One region of the Micromonospora sp. RB23 genome, then DNA from elsewhere that is predicted to be linked to it. Evidence: riboswitches for the same ligand, from Rfam matches in the RefSeq annotation. Region 1 holds a riboswitch; each other region holds the start of a gene.
What was found. Region 1 has a riboswitch for S-adenosylmethionine ahead of ACTFTM_RS10880 (ABC transporter substrate-binding protein). Riboswitches for the same ligand answer to the same signal wherever they lie in the genome.
Positions count from the first base shown of each region.

Region 2: it holds a riboswitch for S-adenosylmethionine, as region 1 does, so the genes downstream of both, thrC (threonine synthase) here and ACTFTM_RS10880 (ABC transporter substrate-binding protein) in region 1, are expected to answer to the same signal.
Region 3: it holds a riboswitch for S-adenosylmethionine, as region 1 does, so the genes downstream of both, ACTFTM_RS29715 (aminotransferase class V-fold PLP-dependent enzyme) here and ACTFTM_RS10880 (ABC transporter substrate-binding protein) in region 1, are expected to answer to the same signal.

Region 1 is NZ_CM132111.1:2,368,415-2,371,680, reverse strand. It holds gene ACTFTM_RS10885 (amino acid transporter) at 1-763, shown strand, start outside; SAM riboswitch class IV at 850-961, shown strand; gene ACTFTM_RS10880 (ABC transporter substrate-binding protein) at 1,324-2,151, shown strand; gene ACTFTM_RS10875 (amino acid ABC transporter permease) at 2,197-2,967, shown strand; gene ACTFTM_RS10870 (amino acid ABC transporter ATP-binding protein) at 2,964-3,266, shown strand, end outside.
Region 2 is NZ_CM132111.1:6,523,067-6,526,332, reverse strand. It holds gene ACTFTM_RS29815 (DoxX family protein) at 1-162, shown strand, start outside; gene ACTFTM_RS29810 (ArsR/SmtB family transcription factor) at 327-632, opposite strand; gene ACTFTM_RS29805 (EamA family transporter) at 724-1,692, shown strand; SAM riboswitch class I at 1,760-1,895, shown strand; gene thrC (threonine synthase) at 1,906-3,192, shown strand.
Region 3 is NZ_CM132111.1:6,500,743-6,504,008, reverse strand. It holds gene ACTFTM_RS29720 (FUSC family protein) at 1-687, shown strand, start outside; gene ACTFTM_RS29715 (aminotransferase class V-fold PLP-dependent enzyme) at 696-1,931, opposite strand; SAM riboswitch class IV at 2,011-2,131, opposite strand; gene ACTFTM_RS29710 (PrsW family intramembrane metalloprotease) at 2,155-3,266, shown strand, end outside.

The DNA of each region.
Region 1 (3,266 bases):
CTCCGCCAGCGTCGACGCCCAGGGCGGCGCGTACGCGACCGGAGTTCTGGTGTTGATCACCTCGGCGGCGACGGCCGTGACCCTCGCGGCGCGGCGGCGACGGCAACGGGGCCGCACGGTCGCGTTCGGGGCCATCGCGGTGGTGTTCGTCTACACCACCGTGGCGAACGTGGCGGAGCGGCCCGACGGTGTGAAGATCGCGGCCTGCTTCATCGGCGCGATGATCCTGGTGTCGGCGCTGTCGCGGCTGCTGCGGGCGTTCGAGCTGCGGGTCGACCGCGTCGACCTCGACGAGGTCGCGACCGCGTTGATCGACGAGCGCGCCGGACGCCGGATCCGCCTGATTGCGCACGAGCCGGAGCGCCGCGACCTGACGGAGTACCGCGACAAGCTGGCCCAGACCATGGCGGACAATGACTTCCCCGACGACAGCGACGTGATCTTCGTGGAAGTCCGGGTCACCGACCCGTCGGACTTCGAGACGGAGTTGCCGGTACGCGGCAGCGTGGCGCACGACCGCTTCCCGGTGCTCAGCCTGGCCAGCTCCTCGGTGCCCAACGCGCTGGCCGCGCTCTTACTGGAGATCCGCGACCGTAGTGCGCGACGCCCCCACATCTACTTCGAGTGGACCGAGGGCGGCCCGGCCCGCAACGTGCTGCGCTACCTGGCGTTCGGGCAGGGCGAGATCGCCTCGGTGACCCGGGAGATCCTGCGCCGCCAGGAGCCGGACCGGACGCGCCGACCCCACGTGCACGCCGGTTGACCCGCTCGCCGAGCGCCGGTCACCGTCGGTGAGCGTGGTCATATCGGCTGGACGAGGGACCGGTCGCTGCTGCTAGCCTCGGCGCAGGTCATGAGCGCCAGCGCGAAGCCCCGGCTCGCTGGCCGGCAACCCTCCTCCGCGGTGGGGTGCCCCGGGTGAAGACCAGGCACCGGCGGGACGTCGGTGCAAGCGTGGCCTGGCACCCAGGTCAGCAACAAGACCCGGGAGACCGCATGCACATCCTCAGCCCGACGCCACCGGCCAGCCGGCGTACCCCGGCCCTGACCCGGCGTCGCCACGTGGACCTGATGCGAATGCGCAGCGCGGCGTGTACCGCCGCCTGAAGCGCTGACCCTCCCCACCCCGTCCCACCCGCCCCCTGAGGGCACCCACCCACCACGCGACCTCTCGCGTCGATCATGAAGTTGCTGCCCGCCCGGCCGGCGTGTCGCGGCGCCAACTTCATGATCGACGAGGTCGACGCATCCCTTTTGGAGCTGGCTGTGCGAATTTTTTCTGCATTCAAGGTATTTGCGGCTGCCGCCGTTGCTCTTGGCGCGTTGAGCGCTTGCGGTGGCGGGGACGGCGGCGGGTCGGCGGGCGGCGGCGGCAACCCGTACGGCCTGGCGCAGGCCGGCGTGTTGCGGGCCGGCACCCTGACCGACGCACCGCCGAACGTGTACCTCAAGGACGGTAAGTTCACCGGCTTCGACAACGACCTGCTGACCGCCGTGGCCGGCAAGCTCGGTCTGCGGGTGGAGTTCGTCGGCACCGACTTCTCCGCGCTGCTGTCCCAGGTCAACAACCACAAGTTCGACGTCGGCAGCTCCTCGATCACCATCACCGAGGCGCGCAAGAAGACCGTCGACTTCGGCAACGGGTACGACTTCGGCTACTTCGGGCTGGACGTGCCGGCCGGCTCCCCCATCACCGGTTTCGACCAGCTCGCCGGCAAGCGTGTCGTGGTGGTACAGGGCACCGTCCAGGACGACTACGCCACCGGCAAGCAGCTCGGCCCGGTCCGCGTACCGGACTACAACGGCGCGATCAACCAGCTCAAGGCGGGCACGGCCGACGCGTGGATCGCCCCGGCGGAGATCGGCGAGAAGTCCGCCGCCGACAGCAACGGCAAGATCACCGTGGCGGCCAAGCAGCTCAGCCCGGCACCGACCGCGTACGCCGTCGCCAAGGGCAGCGACAAGCTGCGCGAGGCGCTGAACAAGGGCCTCGACGAGGTGATCGCCGACGGCACGTGGAGCCGGTTGCAGGCCCAGTACTACCCGGGCCGCCCGATCCCGGCCGACTTCACCCCGGGCAGCGGCAAGGCGGCGGCACCGGCGGCGTCCGGGTCCACGCTGCCGTCGGCGTCCGCGTCGACGTCGTCCTGAGCGATCCGAGTTGACGAGCGGACGGGGCGGTAGGAGAGGCGAACGATGGATCCGTTGAGCACCCTGTGGGAGACGTTCTTCGACGTCGACGCGATGCGCGAGGCGCTGCCCGAGATGCTGACCGTCGGGCTGCCCAACACGCTGATCCTGGCGGTTTCCGCCGCCCTGCTCGGCACGGTGCTGGGTCTGCTGCTGGCCGTGGCCGGCATCTCCCGTAGTCGGTGGCTGCGGTGGCCGGCGCGCGTCTACACCGACGTGTTCCGGGGACTGCCGGCCGCGGCGACGATCCTGCTGATCGGCGTCGGACTGGCGCCGCTGGGCATGCGGGTGTGGGGGCCGGACCCGTACCCGCTGGGCATCCTCGCGCTGTCGCTGATCGCCGCCGCGTACATCGGGGAGATCTTCCGCGCCGGCATCCAGTCCGTGGAGGCAGCCCAGTTGGAGGGCGCGCGGGCCCTCGGCTTCTCCTGGGCCGACGCGATGCGGCTGGTGATCATCCCGCAGGGCATCCGGCGGGTGCTGCCCGCCTGGGTCAACCAGCTCATCGCGCTGATCAAGGACTCCAGCCTGGTCTACTTCCTCGGCCTGGTGGCCAGCCAGCGGGAGCTGTTCCGCATCGGGCAGGACTACGCGGCCACCACCGGAAACGAGTCCGCGCTGCTGCTGGCTGGCCTGTTCTACCTGGCGTTGACCGTCCCGCTGACACACCTCGTCAACTGGATCGACCGGCGGCTGCGCGACGGCCGGACCACCGTCGCGCCGGACGAGGACGACGAGCCCGCCTTGACCGCGACCACGGAAGGAGACCGGCGATGACCGCCGCCACGACCACCTCGGTCAGCCTGCGGGCACAGGACATCCACCTGGCCTTCGGAGCGAACCGCGTGCTGCGCGGCGTCGACCTGACCGTGCCCCGCGGCGCGACGGCCTGTGTGATCGGACCCTCCGGTTCGGGCAAGTCCACTCTGCTGCGTACGCTCAACCGACTCATCGAGCCCGACCGTGGCGACGTGCTGCTGGACGGACGCAGCGTGCTGCGGGACGACCCGGACGCGCTACGCCAGCGGGTCGGCATGGTGTTCCAGCAGTTCAACCTCTTCCCGCACATGAGCGTG
Region 2 (3,266 bases), 2.7 Mb from region 1:
CCGCTGCGCAACGGCGGTGAGCTGGCCGCACTCTTCTGCTGGTCGTTCCTGCTGGTGGCGACACTCGGCTCGGGCCCGTGGGCGCTCGACGCGCTGCTGTTCAAGCGTCGCGCCGAGGCGTCGGCGCCGTCGATGGCCGAGCCCAGCCCGGTGAACGCCTGACCGCACCCGTAACGCGCGTCGCCGGAGCCTCGGCGTGTCGGCTCCGGCGACGCGTGCGTTCGGGGCGTCGTTCCATCGGGTGATGCCGTGGACGATTCAGCTCCAAAGGATGCGAGGGGGAGGGGTCGCTCCCCGGCCGCCCTCACGCCGACTCAGGCGCGCAGTCAGGCCGGCGGGCGGGGCGTGAGGACCGCGTCCAGCAGGCCCGGGTAGCGCGCGTCCACCTCATCGCGGCGTAGTCGGACCAGGCGGCTGGTGCCCGCGGCCCGGGTGCGGGTCAGGCCGGCCTCACGCAGCACCTTGAGGTGGTGGCTGCGGGTCGCCTTCGAGACGCCGAAGTCGAAGCTGCCGCAGGCCGCCTCGCCACCCTCGGCGAGCGCCCGGACGATCTGCAACCGCACGTCGTCGGCGAGTGCGGCCAGCACGGCGGTGACCGGTACGGCGGTCAGGTCGGGTTCGTGCGGCTCCATGTGACCAGTCTAACCCTTGTTCGACAACGATCGAACAACACCCTAGGGTCGGTGTCGTTGGTTCGAAGATACTCGAACAAAGGAGCTGACGATGCGATCCCGCGCCGCCGCCTACCCGCTGCTCGCCGCGCTCGCCTGGGGTGCGATGTTTCCGATCCTCGCCACCGCGCTGGTGAGGGTCGACCCGCTCAACCTGACCACCGCCCGCTATCTGTTCGCCGCCGTCATCCTGGTCGGCATCCTGCTGATCCGTGAGGGCTCGGCCGCGCTGCGCCTCGGCGGACGCGGAGTCGAGGTGGTGGTGCTGGGTGTCGTCGGCTTCGCCGGTTTCAACCTGCTCACCAATCTGGCCCTCGAACACGCCGCCCCGCAGCAGATCTCCCTGTTCGTGGCGACCACCCCGATCATCACCCAACTGGTCCGGTGGGCCCGGGACGGCGTACGGCCGAAGCCTCTCCTGCTGGTCCTCTCCCTGGTGGCGCTCCTCGGCGTCGGCCTGGTGATCACGCGCGGGAGCCTGGCCGGGCTCGGCCAGTTCGGTCTCGGCGGCCTCATGATGATCGGAGCGGTGCTCGGCTGGGCCGTCTACACCCACGGCGCGACCCGGTTCGGCGCCTGGTCGCCGCTGCGGTTCACCACCCTGACCGCGCTCGCCGGCACGGCCGCCATGCTGGCCGCCAGCATCGGCGCCGACGCCGTCGGGTGGCAGCACGCGCCGGCCGCCGCCGACCTGGTGGCGGTCACCCCACAACTGGCGTACGCCGTGCTCGTCGCCGCCGTCGTCGCGGTGCTGGCCTGGAACACCGGTGTGCAGCGGCTGGGCGCGGCCAACGCCGCCCTGTTCATGAACCTCGTCCCGGTGACCACCTTCGTCGTGCAGATCGCCCGTGGCTACCGGCCGGAGGGCGTCGAGCTGGTCGGCGCGGCGATCACCATCGCCGCCCTGGTCGCCGCGAACCTCGCGGCGCGCACCCGCCCCCGGCCCTCGGCGCCGCCCCGGGCGACGGCCGTCACCGATCCGGTCGCGGTGGTCGACCCGGTGGCGGTGGCCGCCCGCTGACCCACTGGCTGGGATGCCCGGTGGAGGCGCCGGGCAACGTTGCCTAGACTCGGTGGCACAACTGCATACCTCATCCAGAGGGGCTGAGGGATACGGCCCGACGACGCCCCGGCAACCACCCCGCGCGCTCACCGCTGAGCGACAGGCGGGGCAGGTGCCAATTCCGTCCCCGCCGCACCGTGCGATGCGGGGAAAGATGAGAGGACTCTCGACATGACGTCGACGCTCGCCGCCTCCGGCATCGACACCTCCGCCAGCCCCGCCCGCGCTCTCGTCTGCCGCGCCTGTTCGGCCCGCTACCCGCTCGCCGCCCAGCACGCCTGTTACGAGTGTTTCGGCCCGCTGGAAGTCGACTACGACACCGCGGCCCTCGCCACGGTCACCCGCGAGCAGATCGAGGCCGGCCCGAACAACATCTGGCGGTACGCCGCGCTGCTGCCCGCCGGGCAGGACCCGGCCACCCGGGTCACCCTCGACCCGGGTCTGACCCCGCTGGTCGCGGCGCCGCACCTCGCCGCCGAGCTGGGCATCACCGCGCCGCTCTGGGTCAAGGACGACAGCGCCAACCCGACCCACTCGTTCAAGGACCGGGTCGTCTCCGTGGCGCTGACCGCTGCGAAGGCGCTCGGGTTCAGCCGGTTCGCCTGCGCCTCCACCGGCAACCTGGCCAACTCCGTGGCCGCGCACGCCGCCCGCGCCGGCGTGCCCTCGATCGTCTTCATCCCCTGCGACCTGGAGCAGGGCAAAATCATCACCACCGCCGTGTACGGCGGCGAACTGGTCGCCATCGACGGCTCGTACGACGACGTCAACCGGCTCTGCGGTGAACTGGTGGAGACCGACGAGTTCGAGGACACGGCGTTCGTCAACGTGAACGTCCGGCCGTACTACGCGGAGGGCTCCAAGACCCTCGGGTACGAGGTGGCCGAACAGCTCGGCTGGCGGATTCCCGCTCAGGTGGTCATCCCGATGGCCAGCGGCGAACTGCTCACCAAGATTGACAAGGCGTTCTCCGAACTGGTCGAGATCGGCCTGGTCGAGGCGCCGGAGGGCGGCTGGAAGGTCTTCGGGGCGCAGTCGGCCGGCTGCAACCCGATCGCCGTGGCGCTGCACGCCGACACCGACACGATCACCCCGGTCAAGCCCACCGGCATCGCCAAGTCGCTCAACATCGGCGACCCCGCCGCCGGCCTCTACGCCCTCGAGGCGGTGCGCCGCACCGGCGGCTGGATGGAGTACGCCGACGACGACGAGATCCGCGCCGGCATCCGCGACCTGGCCCGCACCACCGGGGTGTTCGCCGAGACGGCCGGCGGCGTCACCGCGGCGGTGCTGCGCAAGCTGGTCGAGTCCGGCCGGCTCGACCCGACGGCGGAGACGGTCATCTTCAACACCGGCGAAGGTCTGAAGACGATCGACGCAGTGGCTGCCCAGGTCGGCCCGACCCACCAGATCAAGCCGTCCCTGCGTGCCGCCCGCGACGCCGGTCTGCTCGGCTGAATCCACCGGGTGACTGGATTTTCGCTGTGAGTGCGGAAAACCCACCGCGCAGGACTTGACGGCAGGAACCGGAC
Region 3 (3,266 bases), 2.7 Mb from region 1:
CTGCTACCGCTGAACCCGCTCCGCGTGATCAACCGGGCCGCCCGGCCGGCGCTGGACCTGCTCGCGGCGCAGCTCGACGCGACCGCCGACGGCCTGCGCTCCCGGGACCGCGCCACCATCCAGCGGGCGCTGGAGCGGCTGCGCGACAACAAGGAGGAGCTGGCGACCCTGAGCGAGGCCATCGAGGGCGCCAAGGAGACCGCCACCCTGTCGCCGGCCCGCTGGCACCGCCGCGACGAACTCATCCACTACGCGGAGGCCGCCGACCCGATCGACCGGGCGATGCGCAACTCCGGCACCCTGATCCGCCGTTCCGTCACGCTGATCGAGGACGACGAGCCGGTACCCGACCCCATGCCGGACGCGATCGGTCACCTCGCCGAGTCGGTCCGGCTGCTCAAACACGAGTTCGCGGCGGGCGAGGAGCCGCAGAAGGCACGGGAGCGGTCACTGCGGGCCGTCAGCGAGGCCGGCCGGGCGTACGGGGCCGGCGTCGGCTTCTCCGGCAGCGTCGTGATCGCCCAGATCCGTACCACGGCCAGCGACCTGCTGGTGGCCTCCGGGATCGAGCAGGAGGAGGCGAACCGCTGGATCCGCACCTCGTTCGGCGACCAGGAGCGACCGGTGGGTGAACCGGCCGAGCCGGGCGACGCGCCGAAGCCACCCACCGCGCCGCCCGTCGGCTAGGGCGGGTGTCAGGCCAGCTCGGCGAGCGCCGCGAGCAGGCGGTCCACCTGGGCGGCGGTGCTGCCCAGACCGATGCTGGCACGCAGCGCGGTCGGTGGGAGATCCCGTCGGCCGGTACGCGTGGCAGCCTCGCAGAGCAGCCGTCGGGCCAGCGGGTGGGCGCAGAACAACCCGTCCCGTACGCCGATGCGGTGCTCGGCGGCGAGCCGGGCGGCCACCGTGGCCGAGTCCTGACCGGCGACCACGAACGACACGATGCCGACCCGGGGGGCGTCCGGGCCGAAGGTCCGCAGCTCCACGACGTGCGGCAGGGTCGCGAGGCCGGTGCGCAGCCGGGCCAGCAACGCCTGCTCGCGGGCGGCGAGCGCGAGCCGGTCGGCGTCGGTCAACGCCGCGCACACCGCCGCCAGCGCCACCGCGCCCAGCAGGTTGGGCGTGCCGCCCTCGTGCCGGGCCGGTCCGGTCGCCCAGGTCACGTCGTGGGTGGCCGGCCCGACGTGGCTGGTGGCTCCGCCGCCGGCCAGGTACGGCGGGGCAGCGTCCAGCCAGTCCGCCCGGCCGACGAGCACACCCGCGCCGAACGGGGCGTACAGCTTGTGGCCGGACACGGCCAGGTAGTCCACGTCGAGCGCGTGCTTGTCGACCGGCGCGTGCGGGGCGAGCTGCGCCGCGTCGAGGACGATCCGGGCGCCGTGCCGGTGGGCCACCCGGGCCAGCTCGGCGACCGGCCACAGCTCACCTGTCACGTTGCTCGCCCCGGTCACCGCGACCAGCACCGGCAGCGCGGGACTGCTGTCGCGGCGCAGTTCGGTGAGCGCGGCGGCGAGATCGCGTACCGCCCCGGCCGGGTTGGCGGGCACCGGCAGGCGTACCGAGCCGCGCGGCCAGGGCAGCAGGTTCGCGTGGTGTTCACCGGCGAAGGTGACCACCGTCGTGCCGGCGGGCAACGACCGGGCCAGCAGGTTGAGCGCGTCCGTGGTGTTCCGGGTGAAGACCACGTGGTCGTCCGCGCGGGCGCCGAAGAAGTCGCCGATTGTCTGCCGGGCCCGCTCGTAGGCCAACGTGCAGCGCCGCGACAGCGCTCCCGCGCCCCGGTGCACGCTGGCGTACCAGGGAAGCAGTTCGTTGACCGCGTCGGCCGCGGCCCGCGCGCACGGCGCGGTGGCCGCGTAGTCGAGGTTGATCTCGCCGGGTACGCCGAGCACGTCGAGCGCCGCCGACGGCGGGGACGCGACGGCGGGCAGGCTGGGTAGCGAGGGTACGAGAGTGACGGACACGCCGGAACCTCCGGGGTCAGGGACCCCGGGTGTGCTGTCGGGACGGGGTCCGCGCTTGCCCAGCACGCCGATCGGGCTGGGCCCGGTCATCACCCGGGGCACCCCACCGCGAACTCGACGAGGGTTGCCGGCCAGCAAGCCGGGGCTTGACGCTGGCGCTCGTGACCTGCCGGCAGCATAGCGGCTGTGGATGCGGCCGGACCAGCCGGCGGGGGATGGCTACGCTGACCGCATGGCCGACACCCCGCCCGGTGCACCCCTGCCGTCGCCGCCGCATCCGCCCGCGGTCCCGCCCGGCGCGTCGCCCCGGATGCCGTTGCGGCGCCTGGGCTGGCGGCGGTTCCTGGTGCTGGCCGGGGTGGTGCTGCTCATCGCCGCGTGCGCGGTCTTCATGGTCGTCCGCCTCGGCCAGTCGCTTGGCCTCGACGCGCTGCTCATCGGCGTGGGTGCCGCGATCCTGCCGGTGCCGGTGCTGGTCGCCTGCTTCCTCTGGCTCGACCGGTACGAGCCGGAACCGCTGAAGTACCTGGTCTTCTGCTTCGCCTGGGGGGCGTTCGTCTCCACCGCCGCCTCGCTGACCGTGAACGAGTTCGCCGCCGGGCGGTTCGCCGACTGGGGGCTGCCGGACGCGCTGACCGGTGTGCTGGTGGCGCCGTTCATCGAGGAGCTGACCAAGGCTCTCGGCCCGATCCTGCTGCTGGTGTTCCGGCGTCGGGAGTGGTCCGGGATCACCGACGGCCTGGTCTACTGCGGGCTCTCCGCGGTCGGCTTCGCCATGGTGGAGAACATCCTCTACCTGGGTGGATACGGCTACGCGGCCGGCGCCGACCGGTACGGCCCCGCGACCGGCACCCAGCAGGTGATCGCCATCTTCATCGTGCGGATCCTCCTTTTCGGGTTCGCCCATCCCCTCTTCACCTCGATGACCGGCGTGGGACTCGGCGTGGCCTCCCGTACCGCCGACCGGCGGGTCCGGGTGCTGGCCCCGATCGCCGGCCTGCTGCTGGCGATGATGCTGCACGGCACGTGGAACCTGCTGCCCACGCTGACCCAGGCCACCGGCGAGGCCGTGATCATGCTGTACGGCTTCCTGGGCCTGATGGTGCCGGTGTTCTTCGGCGTGGTCGGGCTGGCCGTGTGGCTGCGTGCCTGGGAGGGGCGGCTCACCGAGCGGACGCTGCCGGACTACGTACGCGCCGGCTGGTTGAGCCCGCCCGAGGTCGCCGCCCTGAGCAGCCTGGGCCGTCGGCACGCCGCCCGGAGTTGGGCACGACGGGTAGCGGGCGACGCCGGGGCGCGGGC